Shinella zoogloeoides: one gene and its partner. The protein of the gene in region 2 binds, or shares a complex with, the protein of the main gene of each other region. Links are inferred from orthologs where the notes say so. Each region holds a gene or a part of one and is shown on either strand. Other genes may lie near its edges.

Evidence for each region.
Region 1: the proteins of dnaN (region 2) and Q9316_RS02285 are in contact, whole or in part, in a cryo-EM structure (PDB 8GIZ), measured with the Escherichia coli proteins. The link is inferred for Shinella zoogloeoides from one-to-one orthologs.

Annotation. Positions count from the first base shown.
Region 1 is NZ_CP132311.1:268,608-277,925, reverse strand. What follows is about bases 4,642-7,591. They hold Q9316_RS02285 (DNA polymerase III subunit gamma/tau), read right to left. Parts: upstream 7,084-7,591; coding sequence 5,200-7,083; downstream 4,642-5,199. Other genes in these bases: Q9316_RS02275 (HIT domain-containing protein), read left to right, coding at 7,325-7,591; Q9316_RS02290 (YbaB/EbfC family nucleoid-associated protein), read right to left, coding at 4,856-5,179; Q9316_RS02295 (LysE family translocator), read right to left, coding at 4,642-4,821. Also shown: Q9316_RS02315 (MFS transporter), read left to right, coding at 1-1,512; Q9316_RS02310 (lytic murein transglycosylase), read right to left, coding at 1,513-2,718; recombination mediator RecR, read right to left, coding at 2,941-3,546; Q9316_RS02300 (MOSC domain-containing protein), read left to right, coding at 3,602-4,213; more of Q9316_RS02295, read right to left, coding at 4,210-4,641; more of Q9316_RS02275, read left to right, coding at 7,592-7,750; nudC (NAD(+) diphosphatase), read left to right, coding at 7,747-8,721; Q9316_RS02265 (hypothetical protein), read right to left, coding at 8,722-8,958; Q9316_RS02260 (prephenate dehydratase), read right to left, coding at 9,037-9,318. UniProt on the Escherichia coli protein: Part of the beta sliding clamp loading complex, which hydrolyzes ATP to load the beta clamp onto primed DNA to form the DNA replication pre-initiation complex.
Region 2 is NZ_CP132311.1:3,932,456-3,943,162, reverse strand. The notes cover bases 4,795-7,666. They hold dnaN (DNA polymerase III subunit beta), read left to right. Parts: upstream 4,795-5,607; coding sequence 5,608-6,726; downstream 6,727-7,666. Other genes in these bases: Q9316_RS20315 (histidine phosphatase family protein), read left to right, coding at 7,551-7,666; pmtA (phospholipid N-methyltransferase PmtA), read left to right, coding at 6,939-7,541; rsmI (16S rRNA (cytidine(1402)-2'-O)-methyltransferase), read right to left, coding at 4,795-5,393. In the rest of the region: sn-glycerol-3-phosphate ABC transporter ATP-binding protein UgpC, read right to left, coding at 1-800; sn-glycerol-3-phosphate ABC transporter permease UgpE, read right to left, coding at 812-1,654; Q9316_RS20345 (ABC transporter permease subunit), read right to left, coding at 1,669-2,550; Q9316_RS20340 (extracellular solute-binding protein), read right to left, coding at 2,707-4,005; Q9316_RS20335 (YraN family protein), read right to left, coding at 4,109-4,477; more of rsmI, read right to left, coding at 4,467-4,794; more of Q9316_RS20315, read left to right, coding at 7,667-8,132; pyrF (orotidine-5'-phosphate decarboxylase), read left to right, coding at 8,134-8,832; Q9316_RS20305 (DUF1330 domain-containing protein), read left to right, coding at 8,843-9,130; Q9316_RS20300 (complex I NDUFA9 subunit family protein), read left to right, coding at 9,250-10,230; Q9316_RS20295 (hypothetical protein), read left to right, coding at 10,244-10,525; Q9316_RS20290 (undecaprenyl-diphosphate phosphatase), read right to left, coding at 10,672-10,707. UniProt on the Escherichia coli protein: Confers DNA tethering and processivity to DNA polymerases and other proteins. Acts as a clamp, forming a ring around DNA (a reaction catalyzed by the clamp-loading complex) which diffuses in an ATP-independent manner freely and bidirectionally along dsDNA.

The DNA of each region.
Region 1 (9,318 bases), 3.7 Mb from region 2 along the record:
ATGATGGCCTCGATCTCCTCCTCCGCCAACATGGTGGCGCTGGTGCAGGCCTCGACCTCGCTGCCGATCATGCTCTTCTCCGTCGCCGCCGGTGCGCTCGCCGACAATTTCGACCGGCGCAAGCTGATGTTGACGGCCCAGTGTTTCATGCTGACGGTCGCGATCGCCCTGACGCTCTGTGCGTGGTACGAGGTCATCACGCCCTGGCTGCTGCTGACCTTCACCTTCCTCATCGGCTGCGGCACGGCGCTCAACAATCCCGCCTGGCAGGCCTCGGTCGGCGACATGGTGCCCCGCGAGGACCTTCCGGCCGCCGTCTCGCTCAACAGCATGGGCTTCAACCTGACCCGCAGCGTCGGCCCCGCCATCGGCGGCGCGATCGTCGCGGCGGCGGGTGCTGCCGCCGCCTTCGCCGCCAACACGCTCAGCTACTTCGCCCTGCTCTTCGTGCTCTTCCGCTGGAAGCCGAACGTCTCGCCACGCACCCTGCCGCGCGAGGATTTCGGCCGCGCCGTCTCGGCGGGCCTGCGTTACGTCTCCATGTCGCCGAACATCGGCAAGGTGCTGCTACGCGGCTTCGCCTTCGGCCTTGCCACCAGCTCCATTCTTTCGCTGCTGCCGCTGATCGCGCGCGACCTCGTGGCCGGCGGCCCGCTGACCTACGGCATCCTGCTCGGCTGTTTCGGGCTCGGCGCCATCGGCGGCGCCCTGATGAATGCCCGGCTGCGCGAGCGCTTCACCAGCGAGACCATCGCCCGCCTCGCCTTCACGGGCTTTGCCGTCGCCGCCTCCGTCTGCGCGGTCAGCGCCTCGGCGCTGCTGACCGGCGCCGTGCTGCTCGTCGCCGGCGCCTCCTGGGTCATGGCGCTCTCGCTCTTCAACACGACGGTCCAGCTCTCGACGCCGCGCTGGGTGGTGGCCCGCGCCCTGTCGCTCTACCAGACCACGACCTTCGGCGGCATCGCGGCCGGCAGCTGGATCTGGGGCACGACGGCCGATACCCACGGCGCGGAAGCCGCGCTGCTGGCCTCGGCCGTCGCGATGATCGCCGGCGCGGCGATCGGCCTGCGCTTCGGCCTTCCCGAATTGCAGAGCCTCAATGTCGACCCGCTCAATCGCTTCAGCGAGCCGGACCTGCCGCTCGACCTAAAACCCCGCAGCGGCCCGATCGTCGTGCTGATCGACTACGAGATCGCGGAAGGCGACATCCGCGAGTTCCTGGAGACGATGACCGAACGGCGGCGCATCCGCATCCGCGACGGCGCCGGGCAATGGGCGCTGATGCGCGACCTCGAGAACCCGACGATCTGGACCGAGACCTACCATGTGCCGACCTGGGTGGAATATGTGCGCCACAACCAGCGCCGCACCCATGCCGATGCCGCCAACGGCGAGAAGCTACGCCAGTTGCACCGCGGCGCGGAGGACCCGCGTGTCCACCGCATGATCGAACGGCAGACGATCATCCCGAACGAATACGAGCGCTTCAAGCAGCAGGTCGAGATTCACTGATCAGCGCAGCTTCGTCTTGAGCGAGGCATCCGGATAGCACGTCGGCGCAAGCCCGCTCTTGGCCTGCCAGTCGCCGAGCGAGCGGCGCGTCTTGTAGCCGGGCAGACCGTCGACCTTGCCGACATCGTAGCCCTTGGCGACCAGCGCCTTCTGCATGGCGAGCACATCCGAGCGCAGCATCTTGCCGACGTCGCCCCATGCACCGCGGAACGGCCCGCTGCCATAGGCGATGCGGTCGGCGAGATTGCCGATGAAGAGGGCGTAGAGGTCGGAATTGTTATATTCCTTGAGCACGTAGAAATTCGGCGTGACGATGAATTCCGGGCCATGCGTGCCGGCGGGAACCAGCATCATGCCCGATGCCTTCGCCTCGCCGGATGGAAACGCCTTGCCGGAAATGCGCGTGATACCGCTCGACGCCCAGGCCGAGATCGGCTTTGCAAGGTCCGGCCCTTCCTGCGCGCAGGAGACGCCGCCCGGGATCGTTACCTCGTAGCCCCAGCCACGGCCCGCCTGCCAGCCCTTCTTCGCCAGATAGTTGGCGATCGAGGCGAGGCTGTCCGGCACCGAGCCCCAGATGTCGCGCACGCCGTCGCCGTCGAAATCGACGGCATATTGCAGGAAGCTGGTCGGCATGAACTGCGGCTGGCCGAGCGCGCCGGCCCACGAGCCCTTCAACTGCGCGACCGTCCGGTCGCCGCCGTCGACGATATGCAGCGCCGCGATCAGCTCCTTGCGGAACATGTCCTTGCGCGTCGACATGAAGGCCTTTGTGGCCAGAACCTCCACCGCCGAATAGGGGATCTTCGCGCTGCCGAAGCCCGACTCGCGACCCCAGACGGCGACAACGATCTCGCCCGGCACGCCGAAACGCTGCTCGATCTTGCGCAGCGTGCCCGCATGGGTCTTGGCCAGCCGACTTCCCGTTCCCGCAAGGCCCTGCAGGCGCTTTTCGGAGAAGTAGGCGCCGGGCGAGGAGAACTCCGCCTGGCTCTGCGCCTGCTCCTTCTTCGGCTTGAAGCCGGGCGGCACGAGATCGGGCAGGTCCCAGCTCAACGTCACACCTTCCATCGCCGCGCGAAACGTCTTTTCGCTGACGCCGGTCTTCTGCGCCGCCGGCCAGAGATCGTTGTCGATCCAGGCGCGGAACATGCTTTCGACCTCGGCCTTGGAGGCCGCATGGGCGGGGAACGCTGCAAACGTCATGGCGATGACGAGCGCGAGGCGGGCGGCGATACCCCCCTCTGCCCTGCCGGGCATCTCCCCCTCAAGGGGGGAGATTGGCAAGAAGCCTCCCTTTCCCACAATCCGCGACATGGCCGATTGGCGAAAGGCTGCCGCGGGTCGATCTCCCCCCTTGAGGGGGAGATGCCCGGCAGGGCAGAGGGGGGTGAAGCGCCGCAGCCATTGAAGCATGATAAGCCTTCCTCAGATAGCCGTGCGCGCCCTGAGCGCGGCCGTCAGTGTTCCTTCGTCGAGATAGTCGAGCTCGCCGCCAACAGGCACGCCGTGGGCAAGCCGGGTGATCTTCACGTCCAGGCCGGAGAGCTGGTCGGTGATGTAGTGCGCCGTCGTCTGGCCCTCGACGGTGGCATTGACGGCGATTATCAGCTCGCGCACGCCGCCCTTGGCCACCCGGTCGACGAGGCCGCGGATGTTGAGGTCGTCGGGCCCGATGCCATCGAGCGGCGAGAGCGTGCCGCCGAGCACATGGTAGGCGGCGTTCATCGCGGCCGCCCGCTCCAGCGCCCAGAGGTCGGAGACGTCCTCGACGACGATGATGACCGAATGATCGCGCCGCCCGTCGGTGCAGACCGTGCAGGGGTCGCTCGTATCGACATTGCCGCAGCACGAGCAGATGCGCACCTTGCGATGCGCCTCGCCCATCGCGTCGGCCAGCGGCCCGAGCAACTGGTCCTTCTTCTTGACGAGATGCAGCGCTGCGCGGCGCGCTGAGCGCGGCCCGAGGCCCGGCACCTTCGCCAGGAGCTGGATGAGTTTTTCGATTTCGGGGCCGGTGACTCGTTTTGCCATTGCCGGTATCTACCCCATATCCAGGGGAAACGGAATCTCGGGAGACCGCCGCTTGATCAGAATTCTCGCCGTATGCACGGGCGTTGCCCGTCCGGTTCCCGGCAAAAGCTACAAGACCGGCATTTTCAAGACGCCGACCGATGCGGCCGTGGTCGTCGACCGCGAAGGCCTGCTCGGCGACGCAATCTGCAACCACAAGCACCACGGCGGGCCGGAGCAGGCGGTCTACGGCCTCGGCTCCATCGACCTCGACTGGTGGACGAAGGACTTCGGCCGCACCATCGAGCCCGGCACCTTCGGCGAGAACCTCATCATCGAAGGGATCGACAGCCGCGGCGTCTCGGTCGGCGACCGGTTCGAGACGGAAAGCGTGCTCTTGGAAGTGACCTCGACGCGCATTCCCTGCAATACGCTCACCGCGCGCATGGGCGATCCGGCCTTCGCGCGGCGCTTCCTGCAGGCCGGCCGGCCGGGTTTCTACTGCCGCGTCCTGCGCGACGGGGTGATCCAGGCCGGCGATACCGTGACCTATGCGCCGTTCGACGGCGAGCCGGTCACCATGCCGGAACTGTTGCGCACCTATGGCAGGAACATTTCCGAGGAAGACCGCATCCGCTACCTCGCCGCCCCGATCAACGACAAGCTGCGCGCCGCCCTGACCGGCTAGCGGGCGGCAATGGCCGCCGCGGCGCCGGCCATGGTGCCGGCGCTGACGCGGTTGGCGATGCGCACGGCGCGCGGGCTCTTCAGGAACATCCGGGCGCGCGCGGCGAGGAACACCCAGGCGAGGTCGATGGCGACGAGCACGACGAACATGGTCGCCACCAGCTCCGCCCAGCCGACCAGCGTGACGGCGCCAAGATCGATGATCGCCGGCAGCAGCGCGACGTAGAACATCATGATCTTGGGATTGCCGAGCGTCACCGTCAGCCCGGCGAAGAACAGCTTCAATCCGGAGCGCGCCTCGGGCAGCGCCTCATCGCCCGTCTCGGTCGGGGCGAACCACATCTTCCAGGCGAGATAGAGCAGGTAGGCGACGCCGAGCCATTTGATGGCGACGAAGGCGCCGTGGAAGGTTTCGGCGATAGCCGCGAGGCCCAGCACGGCGCAGGTGAGCCAGATACCCTCGCCGATCCACATGGCGGCGAGGAAGGGCAGCACATCCCTCGGCCCGCGCGAGAGCACCCGGGCGACCAGCGCAGCGATACTCGGGCCGGGCGAACCGGCTGCCATCATCAGCGCGCCGGCAAAGACAAGCAGGGTCGTCAGGCTCATCGGATCTCTCCTCGCAAAGCCCGACCCTACAGGATCAGAACGGCAGTTTGAAGCCGGGCGGGATCGGCAGGCCGGCGGTCAGCGCCTTGGTCTTTTCGGCGGCTTCGGCCTCGGCCTTGTCCTTGGCGTCCTTGTGGGCGGCGACGATCAGGTCTTCGAGGATCTCGACATCGTCTTCCTTGAAGAGCGAAGGGTCGATCTTCAGGCCCTTGAGGTTGCCCTTGCCGTCGAGCGTGACCGAGACGAGCCCGCCGCCGGAGGAGCCGCTCACTTCGAGCGCGGCGATCTCCTCCTGCATCTTCTCCATCTTGGCCTGCATTTCCTTGACCTTGCCCATCATGCCCATGATGTCACGCATCGGCCTCTCCTCTTTTTATCCTAGTGTTCGATATCGTCGCCGGGCAGGATGTCGCCCTCGGCGGATTCCGCAACGGCCGCCACCTCGACGGTCTCGGCCTCGTCTTCCGTTTCCTGCACCTTGATGCGCACGTCGGTGATCTTGGCGCCGGGGAAGCGTTGCAGGATGGCGGCGACGTCCGGGTCCTGGCGCGCATCGGCAACGCGCGCTTCCTGCGCCATCGCCTCGGCCTCGGCCAGGGTCGGCCCGCCGGCCTCGCGCGACAGGATTACCAGCCAGCGGATGCCGGTCCATTCCTGGAGCCGATTGGAGAGGTCGGCGACCAGCGTTTTCGGTGCATCGTTCGTCAGGCTGATCTCGAGCCGCCCCGCCTCGACCTTCACCGGCCGCACGAAGGCGCGCACGAGGGCGCGCAGGCGGATGTCGCGATTCCTGGTGCAAAGGTCGGCCACGTCTGAAATCGAGTTGACCGGCACGCTTGGCACGGCCGCGGGTTGCGCGGCCGGCGCGGCCTCGGTGCGGCCGACGGGCTGGACTGCCGGCTCGGCCTGCGGCACGGAGCGCAGCATGGCCACCGTCCCGCCGCCCGCCTGCGCGCGCTGGGCCGGCGCGTCCGGCTGCCGCGCGACGGCGGAAACGGCGGACTGTGCCGTCGGCTGGCCGCCATTGCCGCCGGATTGCGGCGCGCGGGCGCCGTTGCCGCCGCCGTCCCCGCTGGAAAGCTCGGCCAGGCGGCGCGCAGCCTCTTCCGGCGAGGGAAGATTGGCGGCATGCGCAAGACGGATGATGACCATCTCGGCGGCGCCGGCCGGGCGGCTGGAGGCCTCCGTTTCCGGGATGCCCTTCAGCAGCATCTGCCACATGCGCGACAGCGCGGTGACGGCGATGGAGTTGGCGAACTCGACGCCGCGCACGCGCTCGACCTCGCTCAGCGACTGGTCGCCGGCCGCATCGGGCACGTATTTCATGCGGGTGACGAGATGGGTGAAATCGGCAAGGTCCGTCAGCACGACGGACGGGCTGGCGCCCGCCTCGTACTGCGCGGCGAATTCGGCAAGCGCGGCGGCTGCATCGCCCTTCACGATATGCTCGAAGAGGTCGACGATGCGGGCGCGGTCGGCAAGGCCGAGCATGGAGCGAACGGCATCGACCTCGACACGGCCCGCGCCATGGGCGATCGCCTGGTCGAGCAGCGACAGGCCGTCACGCGCCGAACCCTCGGCCGCGCGGGCGACCATGGCGAGCGCATCCGGCTCGAAATCGACGGCTTCCTTGCCGAGAATGGTGGTGAAGAGGCCGACGAGGTCTGACGCGCCGATGCGGCGCAGGTCGAAACGCTGGCAGCGCGACAGGACGGTGATCGGAACCTTGCGGATTTCCGTCGTCGCGAAGATGAACTTGACGTGCTCCGGCGGCTCCTCGAGCGTCTTCAACAGGCCGTTGAAGGCCTGCGTCGAGAGCATGTGCACCTCGTCGATGATATAGACCTTGTAGCGCGCCGAGACCGGGCGGTAGCGCACCTGCTCAATGATTTCTCTGATGTGGTCGATGCCGGTATGGGAGGCCGCGTCCATCTCGATGACGTCGACATGCCGGCCTTCCATGATCGCCTGGCAATGTTCGCCGGGAATACGAAGATCGATCGTCGGCTTGTCGATCTCCGCTGTCTTGTAGTTCAGCGCGCGGGCGAGGATGCGGGCGGTCGTCGTCTTGCCGACGCCGCGGACGCCCGTCAGCATGTAGGCCTGCGCGATGCGGCCGGTCTCGAACGCGTTGGTCAGCGTGCGGACCATCGGCTCCTGGCCGACCATCAGGTCCGAAAAATCCTTCGGCCGGTATTTTCGCGCAAGGACGCGGTAGGCGGCCGGTTTTTCGTTGGACGGATTTGTGGTTACGTCGTTCATCGACCCTGCCGTTAATCGAACGTCTGTCCCGACAGGACGGTAAGGTGGGAGGCTGGCACGATGACCCGTGCCGGGGCTCGTTAGGGCTGCTTCCTTCCGGACCTGACCCGGTTGGCGAGTGGCTCGTCCACCACCAACCTCCCGCTCCCCATATCGGCAATATTCCATCCGAATGCAAGCGCGGGCGACAAAAAACTGTTGGAGGGAAATCGGGTGCGTGGCATGACTCTATGAAAGATGCATGCGGGAGAACCCCTTGAGCGATTTTCAACTCGACGAACGGCTGGCGCGCGACAGCGATCTCGTAACGAAGATCGGCCTGTGCGAACTGCGCCTGATGAAGGATGCGCGCTGGCCATGGCTGGTGCTCGTGCCGCAGCGCCCGGATGTCACCGAAATCTTCGACCTGACGCCGCTCGACCAGACCATGCTGACCTTCGAGACGGTGCTGGTGGCCGAGACGCTGAAGGCGGTGACGGGGGCAACGAAGATCAATATCGGCGCGCTCGGCAACATCGTGCGCCAGCTCCACGTCCATGTCGTCGCGCGCAGCGAGGGCGACCCGAACTGGCCCGGCCCGATCTGGGGCTATGGCACCGCCGAGCCGCGCTCGGCCGAGGAAACCAAGGCCTTTGCGGCCAAGCTGCTGGACGCGCTCGCACCATGAAGCCATCGCTTTTCGATTTCTACCGCCCGCACCCCGAACCCAGCACCATGGTGGCGTTTGCGGAAAACAGCCTCGACCGCCAGTCGGAGCACCGCGCGCCGGACTGCCTGGAACAGGCCTTCAAGGCGGAAACGGTGCACGCCTTCGCGATCGCCGGCGGCAAGCTGGTCGTCAAGCATGACGAGAAGATCATCGATCCGCTCTTCGCCCCCTACGAGCTGGCGGGGCTGGATCCGGTGCCGGAAGAGGCCATCCTGCTCGGCTACCTCAAGAACGGCGAACCGCGGCTGGCCATTCCCGTGCGCGCCGATCCAGACACGCTGCACGAGCCGCTGAAGGCGACGGACGGGCGCACGCTCTACCGCCAGCAGATGCTCGACGATGATCTGCTCGGCCAGTTCGCCCAGGCCTCCAGCCTGATGACCTGGAACGCCAACAACCGCTTCTGCGGCAAGTGCGGCTCGCCGACCCGCTCGGAGATCGGCGGCTACCGCCGGGTCTGCGAGGCTTGCAGCCACACGATCTTCCCGCGCACCGATCCGGTCGCGATCATGCTGATCATCGACATCGAGCGGGACCTGTGCCTGCTCGGCCGCTCGCCGCATTTTCCCGAGGGCATGTATTCCTGCCTTGCCGGCTTCCTGGAGCCGGGCGAGACGATCGAGCACACCGTGCGCCGCGAGACCCTTGAGGAATCCGGCATCAGGGTCGGCCGCGTGCGCTACCACGCCTCGCAGCCCTGGCCGATGCCGCATTCGCTGATGATCGGCTGCTACGGCGAGGCGATGTCCTTCGAGATCCGCCGCGACGAGCAGGAGCTGGAAGATTGCCGCTGGTTCACCCGCGAGGAGACGGCGGCGATGATCGAGCGCAGCGCCATGTCGGGCGTCGCGCCCGGCGCCACGACCCCGCCGCCGAAGGGTGCCATCGCGCACCGGCTGATGCGCGACTGGCTCGACTGGAAGGGCTGATCAGCGCAGCCCGAAATGCGGCTGGTCGCCGGGGTGTTCGCGCAGCCTGAGGCTCGGCGCCATGAAACGGGCGATGACCGGACTGACGAGGAAGGTGACGACGATCCAGGCCGGTAGCAGGTATTTGGCCTGGTCGTTGAGCACCGGAACAGTGAGGATGGCGATGGTGCCGGCGCCGAAGAGGACGGCATTCACCATCATCGACACCAGGATCGTGATATATGTGATCGTGCGCATGGGCATCTCCTTTCATGCGGAAAATGCCAGGACGGCGGCACGGTTCCGTGCCGCCTGACGATCGTCAATTCCCCGTCTTCAGAACGCGCTGCGCATGGGATGCGCACGGTAGGTGCCGAGGATGCGGACCTTCTCGGAGAAGAAGCGAAGCTCCTCAAGCGCGCGGCGGACATGCGGCTCGTCCGGATGGCCTTCGATATCGGCATAGAACTGCGTCGCGGTGAACTTGCCGCCGATCTGGTAGCTTTCCAGCTTCGTCATGTTGATGCCGTTGGTGGCAAAGCCGCCGAGCGCCTTGTAGAGCGCGGCCGGGATGTTGCGCACGTTGAAGACGAAGGTGGTGACGACGATCTCCTCGCC
Region 2 (10,707 bases):
GTGGGGACCGATGCGCCGAGATCGATCAGCGCCGGGCCGAGCGCCAGCTTGCTGCCATGCACTTCGCCGCCCACGAGGTTCATGGCCGGCGAGCCGATGAAGCTCGCCACGAAGATGGTGGCCGGGCGGTGGTAGACATCGAGCGGGCGGCCGATCTGCTCGATCCTGCCGCCGGACAGCACGACGAGCCGGTCGGCGAGCGTCATGGCCTCGAGCTGGTCGTGCGTGACGTAGATCGAGGTGGTGCCGACGCGGCGCTGCAGGCGCTTGATTTCGCCGCGCATGGAGACGCGCAGCTTGGCGTCGAGGTTCGATAGCGGCTCGTCGAAAAGGAAGGCGGAGGGTTTGCGCACGATGGCGCGGCCCATGGCGACGCGCTGGCGCTGGCCGCCCGAGAGCGCGCGGGGCTTTCTTTCGAGATAGGGCTGGAGCTCCAGCATGCGGGCGGCTTCCGCCACACGCGCATCGATCTCGGCCTTCGGCGTGCGGCGGTTCTTCAGGCCGTAGGCGAGATTGTCGTAAACCGTCATGTGCGGGTAGAGCGCGTAGTTCTGGAAGACCATGGCGATGTCGCGGTCGGCCGGATCGACCTCGTTGACGGTGCGATCGCCGATCGTAACCTCGCCCTTGCTGATCGTCTCCAGCCCGGCGACCATGCGCAGAAGCGTCGACTTTCCGCAGCCCGACGGGCCGACGAGCACGATGAACTCGCCGTCGGCGATATCGATACTGACGGAGCTGACCGCGGTCACGCCGCCATTGTAGATCTTGGATACGTCCTTGATGCCGATCGATGCCATCGGAAGACTCCTTACTTGTCGCTTTCGGTGAGGCCCTTGATGAACCACCGCTGGAAGATCAGCACGATCATCACCGGCGGCAGCATGGCGAGGATCGCCAGCGCAAAGGCCTCGTTGTAGTCGGGAATGTTGGAGCCCACCCAGACGAGCAGGATCTGCTTGATGCCGCGCACCAGCGTGAAGAACCGCTCGTCCGTGGTCATCAGCGTCGGCCAGAGGTACTGGTTCCAGCCATAGACGAACATGATGATGAAGATGGCCGCGATCATCGTGCGCGAGAGCGGCACCAGGACGTCGATGAAGAACTTGAACGGGCCAGCCCCGTCGATGCGGGCGGCCTCCAGCAACTCCTCGGGCACGGACTTGAAGAACTGGCGGAAGAAGAAGGTGCCGGTGGCGGAGGCCAGCAGCGGCACGATGAGGCCGGTATAGGTGTTGGTCAGCGAAAGCTTGTTCATTACGGCATAGGAGGGGACGATCCGCACTTCGAGCGGCAGAAGCAGCGTCGTGAAGATCATCCAGAAGAACAGCGTGCCGAGCCTGAAGCGGAAATAGACGATGGCGTAGGCCGCCAGCATGGACAGCACGATCTTGCCCACCGCAAAGCCTACGCCGAGGATCAACGAATTCCAGATCATGCGCGCGCCGGTGATCTTGCCGGTGAAGCCGCCTTCGCGCGTCAGCACGGTGTTGTAGGTCTCGGTGAAATTGCCGCCCCAGGTGAGGGAGAGGCCGTTGCGGTGGATGTCGGCCGCGTCGTGGGTCGAGGTCATGAAGGCGACCACCACGGGCGCCACCATGACGAAGACGCCGAGGAGCAGGACGATATGATCGAACAGGCGGATACGGTTCATTGGCGGGCGCCCTCTCAGGTGTAGTGCACGCGCCGCTCGATGAAGCGGAACTGGAAGATGGTGAGCACGAAGACGACGATCATCAGGATGACGGACTGGGCCGAGGAGCCGCCGAGGTCATTGCCGCGGAACCCGTCCATATAGACCTTGTAGACGAGCGTGATCGGGTTGTTGGCGGCCTTGTCCTTCACCATCACGTCGATGACGCCGAACGTGTCGAAGAGCGCATAGGTCATGTTGATGATGAGCAGGAAGAAGGCGGTGGGCGCGAGCAGCGGCAGCGTCATCGTCCAGAAGCGCCGGAAACCCGAGCGGCAGTCGATGGCGGCGGCTTCCCGCACGGAGGCCGGAATGCTCTGGAGCCCCGAGAGAATGAAGATGAAATTGTAGGGAATCTGCTTCCAGGTCGAGACGATGATCATGGCGATCGCCGTGTCGTTGTAGTCGAGGCCGACCTTCATGTCCCAGCCGAAGAGGGCGGCGAATTTCACCAGCGGGCCGATATGCTGGTCGAAGAACATCATGCCCATGAGGCCGGCGACCGGCGGGGCGATGGCATAGACCCAGATGAGCAGCGTCTTGTAGGTGGAGCTGCCCTTCAGCACCGCATCCGCCTTCACGGCAAGCAGCATGCCGATGCCGAGCGAAAGGAAGGTGACGAGCGCCGTGAAGACTACGGTGAAGCGGGCGATCGACTGGTACTGCACGGAGCCGAGCGCGTCGGCATAGTTGCCGAGGCCGACGAAGGTGGAGCCGAAGCCGAAGGGGTCCTCCAGATAGAAGGACGACTGGATCGCCTGCACGGACGGCCAATAGAAGAACACGACGATGATCGCCATCTGCGGCGCGAGGAAGAGATAGGGCAGAAAAGGCGAGGAGAACTGCACGCGCTTCATAAGCGATCCTTTGTCAGCCCCCCTCATCCGGCCTGCCGGCCACCTTCTCCCCGCTGGGGAGAAGGGAAGATGTGGCAGCGTCGCCGGTCCCCCTCTCCCCCTGGGGAGAGGGTCGCCGAGCGAAGCGGAGGCGGGGTGAGGGGGAACCCTTCCCTATCAGCCGGCGGTCTTGGCGAAGCGGGCGAGCAGGTCGTTCGCTTCGGTTTCGATCGTCTTCAGACCGTCCTCGACCGAGGTTTCACCGGCGAAGATGCGGCCGTATTCGCGCTCCATGATCTCGCGGATCTGCGGGTAGAAGCCGAGGCGGTAGCCCTTCGACCAGTCACCCGACGGCAGCATGAGCTGCTGGATGCCGACTTCGGCGACCGGGGTCTTCTCGTAGTAGCCCTCGGACTTCGCCAGCTCGTAGGCCGCCTTGGTGATGGCGACGTAGCCGGTTGCCTGATGGTAGAACTTCTGGATTTCCGGCGAGGTCAGGAACTGGAAGAAGTCGGCGGTGCACTTGTTCTCGGCCTCCGGCTTGCCGGACATCGCAAAGAGCGCGGCGCCGCCGATGAAGGTGTTGGTGCCCGCACCCTTCACGCTCTGCCAATAGGGCAGGAAGGTCGCCGAGAACGGCTTCTGCGCGGTCTTCTGGAGGCCGCCGAACGAGCCCGAGGAGCCGATCCAGAAGGCGGCCTTGCCGTCCTCGAAGAGCTTCTGGTTGTCGTTCCAGCCGGCGCCGTAATAGCCGAAATAGCCTTCGTCTGCCCAGGCCTTGAGCTTGGTGAACATCATGACGAGGTTAGGATCCGTCATGCTGATCTTGGTGTCGGTGACCGAATCGTAGCCGTTGTTGTTCGTCGCGAACTGGATGTTGTGGCGCGAGAAGAAGTTTTCCGTGAACTGCCAGGTGAGCTGCGACTGGACGAGCGGCAGGTAGCCGGCTTCCTTGAGCTTCGGGGCAAGCGCCTCGAACTCTTCCCAGGTCTTCGGCGCTTCGGCGCCGATCTTCTCGAGGGCTTCGGTGTTGACATACATGATGGGCGCCGAGGAATTGAACGGCATGCCGACGAACTTGCCGTCGGGCGCAGCGTAGAAGTAGCGCACGCCCTCGATGAAGGCTTCGCGGTCGAAGGTGTGGCCGGCGCCGGTGATCAGGTCCTCGGCCGGGATGACCGCGCCCGGAGCGTTGATGATCGTCGCCGCGCCGGCGTCGAAGACCTGGAGGATGTTCGGCTGCTCGCCCGCGCGGAAGGCGGCGATGCCGGATGCGAGCGCTTCCTCGTAGGTGCCCTTGGAAACCGGCGTGATGACGCAGGCCGACTGGGCGGCGTTGAACTTCTGGGCGACCTCGTTGATGACCTCGCCGTTGCGGCCGGCCATGCCGTGCCACCAGGTGATGTCGGTGGCGGCCATCGACGTCGTGGCGGAGATTGCGAGTGCGAAACCTGCGAGGGAAAGCGGCTTGAACATGGGTTGCTCCTCTTCACCGGACTTGGTGTGAGGCGTGCACTAATGAGCGGCCATGACAGGCGCGTTACGCTTTCATGTCAGTTTCGTTACATTTTCCTTTTGATCAAAACGCATCTTCGAAGTGCCTGGGAAGCCGCCAGGGCAGGACCGCAACGATGTCATAGCGCAGCGAGAGGCGGTGGGCGTCCGGCTGGCGGGCGAGCCAGAGATCGCTCGCCGCGCGGATGCGCTGCTGGGCGGTTCCGGTGACGGCGAAGACGGCGCTGTCGAGATCGCGCCGCGCCTTCACCTCCACGCAGACGACGAGATCGCCGCGCTGCGCGATGATGTCGATCTCGCCGAGCTTGGTGCGATGGCGGATGGCGCGGATGCGGTAGCCCTTCACCATCAGATAGAGCGCGGCGGCATATTCGGAGACATGGCCCCAGCGGAAGGCCTTGAGCCTGTTCGGATCCGCCTGCCTATCCCGCATCGCCGCCCTTCAAATCGATGAGGCGCTGGTAGAGGTCGCGGCGCGGCAGGCCGGTCTGGCGCGCCGCCTCGGTCGCCGCCTTGCCGGCCGACATGTCCTTGACGAGCGCCGCCAGCAGCCGGTCGACATCCTCGGCCTCGGGTGCTGCCGCCTCGCCCGGCGGGCCGATGACGAAGACGATCTCGCCCTTGACGGTGTGGCCGTCGCCATAATGGGCCGCGAGGTCGCCGAGCGTGCCTCTGCGGAATTCCTCGAAGGTCTTGGTCAGTTCCCGGCAGACGCAGGCCGGACGCTCGTCGCCCAGCACCTCGGCCGCGGCCGCCACCGTCGCGGCGATGCGATGCGGCGATTCGAAGAACAGCAGTGTCGCGGGAACCTGCGCGAGCTCGGCGAGGCGGTCGCGCCGCGCCTTGTCCTTGGAGGGCAGGAAGCCGGCGAAGAAGAAGGCGTCGTTCGGCAGGCCCGAGCCGACGAGCGCGGCGAGCGGCGCGGAGGCACCGGGAATGGGCACGACGCGGTGGCCGGCGGCGATGGCGAGCAACGCCAGCCGGTAACCCGGATCGGAGACGAGCGGCGTGCCGGCATCGGAGACCAGCGCCACGGACTTGCCGGCGTCCAGCGCGGCGATGAGCCGAGGCCCCGCCTCGTCCGCATTGTATTCGTGATAGGCATAGGGCCGGTTGACGATGCCGTAGCGGTCGAGCAGCACGCGGGTCACGCGCGTGTCCTCGCAGGCGAGCACATCGGCGCCGGCCAGCGTTTCGAGCGCCCGCAGCGTGATATCGGAGAGATTGCCGATGGGCGTCGCGACCAGGTAGAGCGCCGGCTCCAGCGGCCGGGCCGGGATGACGGCATTGTGCAGGCGAAACGTCTTTCCGCCCTCGCCCGCCCCGCTTGCCGTCATGTCTTCCCGCATCGTCCGCCACCTTTCTTTTGTCTCCTTATGGGCGAGCGAAAAGGCCCCGGCAAGGGACAGCCGTTGAGGAACACGCCGTCCACACCGTTAGCACTTGCAATCCTGCCGGAACTTCTGCCATTTTGCGCGTCCACATCTTCCGGCGCTGGCCGGGATTTCAAGGCAATGCCGCGCCGGCTTCCGGCGTGCTAGCGGTCGAAAGCGGTACAGTTCCATGCGCATTACTCTCGAGCGGTCCAACCTTCTGAAGTCGCTGAACCACGTCCATCGCGTGGTCGAACGGCGCAACACGATCCCGATCCTCTCGAACGTGCTCCTGCGCTCGGACGGCGCCAGCCTCGACATGAAGGCGACCGACCTCGACCTCGAGATCACCGAGGCGACGCCCGCCCAGGTGGAGCAGGCCGGCGCAACGACCGTCCCGGCCCATCTTCTCTACGACATCGTGCGCAAGCTTTCCGACGGTTCGGAAGTGCTGCTGGCCACGAGCGTCGACGGCGCCTCGATGACGGTCGCCTCGGGCCGCTCGAAATTCTCGCTGCAATGCCTGCCGCAGTCGGACTTCCCGGACCTCACCGCCGGCAGCTTCTCGCACACCTTCCGCCTCAAGGCGACGGATCTCAAGATGCTGATCGATCGCACGCAGTTCGCGATCTCGACGGAGGAGACCCGCTACTACCTCAATGGTATCTTCATCCACACGATCGAGAGCAACGGCCAGCTGAAGCTGCGCGCCGTCGCCACAGACGGCCACCGTCTCGCCCGCGCCGACGTCGAGGCGCCGTCCGGCTCCGAAGGCATGCCGGGCATCATCATCCCGCGCAAGACGGTCGGCGAGCTGCAGAAGCTGGTCGACAACCCGGATCTCGTCGTCACCGTGGAAGTGTCCGACGCGAAGATCCGCTTCACCATCGGCTCGATCGTGCTGACCTCCAAGCTGATCGACGGCACCTTCCCGGATTACCAGCGCGTGATCCCGGCCAACAACGACAAGGAACTGAAGATCGACTGCCAGTCCTTCGCACAGGCCGTCGACCGCGTTTCCACCATTTCCTCCGAGCGCGGCCGCGCCGTGAAGCTGGCGCTCGCCGACGGGCAGCTGACGCTGACCGTCAACAACCCGGACTCGGGCAGCGCGACCGAAGAACTGGCGGTCGGCTACGATAACGATCCGCTCGAAATCGGCTTCAACGCCAAATACCTGCTCGACATCACCGCGCAGCTTTCCGGCTCGGAAGCCGTGTTCATGCTGGCCGATCCGGGCTCGCCGACGCTGGTGCGCGACCTTGCCGGCGACGACGCGCTCTACGTGCTCATGCCGATGCGCGTGTAGACCCAGCCTGCCGGCATCGGGAAACCGTTCTGGAACCCGCCGGCCGCCGGCGGGTTTTTTGTAAGCAGCGGAGCCGCCCGAGAAACTTGCAGGCGGCGGCGCAATCAGACTTGTTTTTGACGCAAACCGCGTCACATATGCGCTGACGGCCGAACAACGCGGAGGGCATGAAACCCGCCGCCGGCCAATATGCGACCATGAAGGGGGATGGCATGACGTTGCGCGTGAAGGTGAAGGAACGGCTGGGCAAGAAGTTCGACGACGAAATCCGCTTCTTCAAGGGCTGGATGAGCAATACGAGGGCCGTCGGCTCGATCATTCCCACCTCCTCGGTCACCGCGCGCCGCATGGCGAGCGTCATCGATTCCACCTCCGGCCTGCCGGTTCTCGAACTCGGCCCCGGCACCGGCGTCATCACCAAGGCGATCCTCGGAACCGGCCTTGCCCCGGAAAAACTCACCTCGGTCGAGTTCTCCACGGATTTCTACAATCATCTCGTCGAGCGCTTCCACGGCGTCAATTTCATCAACGGCGATGCCTTCGACCTCGACAGGGCCCTCGGCGATCTGCGCGACGCGACCTTCGACAGCGTCATCTCCGCCGTGCCGCTGCTGAACTTCCCGATGCACAAGCGCGTGTCGCTGATCGAGGATCTTCTCTCCCGCATCCCCGCCGGCCGCCCCGTCGTGCAGATCTCCTACGGGCCGCTTTCGCCCGTCGTCGCCATGCCCGACCGCTACCAGATCACGCATCTCGACTTTGTCGTGCGCAACATCCCGCCGGCGCAGCTATGGACCTACCGCCGCACCCATTGAGGAGCGGCGATGTTCGCACTCTACATCACCCATCCGCAGGTCCTGATCGATCCGGCCGTGCCGGTGCCCGATTGGGGCCTTTCGGAGCGCGGGCGGGAGCGCGCCCTGCTTGCGGCAGCGGCGGAGTGGGCCGGCGGGATCGGCCGCTTCGTCGCGAGCACCGAACGCAAGGCGATCGAGACGGCGGATATCGTTTCCGCCGGCCGCCGCCCGGTCGAGACCGACCATGCCATGGGCGAAAACGACCGTTCCGCCACCGGCTTCCTGCCGCCGGACGCCTTCGAGAAGGCGGCCGACTGGTTCTTCGCCCATCCCGAGGAGAGCTTTCACGGCTGGGAGCGCGCGGTGGACGCGCAGGCGCGTATCGTCTCGGCCGTCGAGCGGGCGCTCACAGGCCATGACCCGGCCATTCCCGTCGCTTTCGTCGGCCATGGCGGCGTCGGCACGCTGCTGAAATGCCACCTCAAGGGAACGCCGATCAAGCGCGACGGCGACCAGCCGCCGGGCGGCGGCAATCTTTTCGCTTTCCGTCTTGCGGACCGCGCCGTCACATGCGACTGGACGCCAATGGAATCTTGGAAGGGGATGTGACATGTCCGCGCGCGACCGCCTGATCGTTGGCCTCGATGTACCCACCATCGCGGAGGCGGAAAAGGTGGTCCGGACGCTCGGTAGCACCGCCCTCTTCTACAAGATCGGCTATCAGCTCGTCTTCGCCGGCGGCCTGGAATTTGCCCGTGACCTTGCCAAGGACGGCAAGAAGGTCTTTCTCGACATGAAGCTGCTCGACATCGACAACACGGTGGCCAAGGGCGTCGAGAACATCGTCAAGATGGGCATGTCCATGCTCACCCTGCACGCCTATCCGAAGGCGATGGCCGCCGCCGTTTCGGCCGCAAAGGGCTCCGACCTCTGCCTCCTCGGCGTCACGGTGCTCACTTCCATGGACGCAAAGGACGTCATCGACGCCGGCTACGAATACGATCCGCATACGCTCGTGCTGCGCCGTGCCGAACAGGCGCGCATCGCCAGCATGGGCGGCGTCGTCTGCTCCGCCGAAGAGGCGAGCGCCGTGCGCAAGATCGTCGGCCCCGACATGGCGATCGTCACCCCTGGCATCCGCCCGGCCGGCGCGGAACTCGGCGACCAGAAGCGCGTGATGACGCCGGCCGATGCGCTGAAGGCCGGCTCCAGCCACCTCGTCGTCGCCCGCCCGATCGTCAAGGCCGCCGATCCGCTGGCCGCCACCCGCGCGATCCTCGCCGAAATGGACGGCGCACTCACAGCATAGGGAGAGAGACATGCCGAAGGGCTACTGGATTGCACAGGTCGACGTGCGCGACGCCGAGCGCTACAAGGACTATGTCGCCGCCGCCAAGCCGGCCTTCGAGAAATACGGCGCGAAGTTCATCGCCCGCGGGGGCGCTTTCGAACGACTGGAAGGCCGCGTGCGCGCCCGCAACGTGATCATCGAGTTCCCCTCATTGGCCGCGGCCGTCGACTGCTACAACTCGCCGGAATACCAGATCGCCGCCGCCATACGCCAGGAAGTGGCGGACGCGGAAATGGTGGTCGTCGAGGGGCTCTGAAGAGAGCGCCGCAAGCGCTTGCAAATCCGGCAACAGAGACGCTTCGCCGCGCTTCACCTCGCGGACGGTTTGGGCTATGTAGGCCTCACCTACCCTTCCTATTGTCCAGGAGCAGCCACATGACCTTGTCCAACCTTCCGCCGCTCGTCACCGTCTTCGGCGGCTCGGGCTTCGTCGGGCGTCATGTGGTGCGCGCGCTGGCGCGCCGCGGCTACCGCATCCGCGTCGCCGTGCGCCGCCCGGATCTTGCCGGCTTCCTGCAGCCGATCGGCGGCGTCGGCCAGATCTCCTGCGTCCAGGCGAACCTGCGCTATCGCCAGTCCGTCGACCGCGCCGTCGAGGGCTCCGACCACGTCATCAACTGTGTCGGCGTGCTTTTCGAGAGCGGCCGCAACACCTTCGACGCCGTCCAGGATTTCGGCGCCCGCGCCGTTGCCGAGGCCGCCCGCGCCGTCGGTGCCAAGCTCACCCATATTTCCGCGATCGGCGCCGACGAGAAGTCCGCCTCCGCCTATGCCCGCACCAAGGGCCGCGGCGAAGCGGCGGTGCTGCGCACCCTGCCGGATGCCGTCATCCTGCGACCCTCCATCGTCTTCGGCCCGGAAGACGGCTTCTTCAACAAGTTCGCCACCATGGCGCGCTATGCGCCGGCGCTGCCGCTCATCGGCGGCGGCAACACCAGGTTCCAGCCGGTCTATGTCGCCGACGTCGCCGAAGCGGTCGCCCGCTCGGTGGACGGCTCGATAGAGCGCGGCCGCATCTACGAGCTCGGCGGCCCTGAAGTGCTGACCTTCCGCCAGTGTCTCGAATTGATGCTGCGCGTGGTCGACCGCAAGAAGCCGCTCGTCTCGCTGCCTTTCGGCATCGCCTCGCTGATCGGCTCCATCGCCTCTCTGGTGCCCTTCATCACGCCGCCGCTGACCTCCGACCAAGTCACGCTGCTGCGCTCGGACAATATCGTCTCGGACGCCGCCCGCAGCGAAGGCCGCACGCTGGAGGCCATCGGCATCGAGCCGGTCCTGGCAGAGGTGATCCTGCCGAGCTATCTCGTGCGCTACCGCCAGCAGGGCCAGTTCACCAAGATCGACCGCACGGCCTGAGCATCCATTCTCCATGAAACCGGCCGCCGCAGGGGCAATCCCCTCGGTGGCCGCTTCGTTTTTCCGAAAGCGCTTTGAGCGTGCTGTTGCACTTATGCAGCGGTTAAAAAAAGCGTTGCGGCATTTACGCGCGATTCAGCATGACGCGATATTGATTGTCGCTGGAGCAGCGAATAAACACCGCCCGCGCCGCGTACTGCGTGAGGGTCATGCAGCGGCGCATTTCAGCACTTTGAGAGGCTTTCGGCGCAAATGGGCAAGGCAATTGCAATCTTCTTCGGATTTTCGGCTCTGATCATCGTGGCCGGGTCCTTTGTCGCGCCCTCGACCGTTTCCGCCGGCAAGCCCGGCTGCTCGCCGGCCTATGGCGTCGATCCCTGCACGACCGCCTCGGTCAAGTAAGCCTCCGCCAGCCTGAAGAGGCCGGCCGAAGCCGGTCTTTCATCCCCAGACCAACAGGGCGATCAGGCCCAGCGT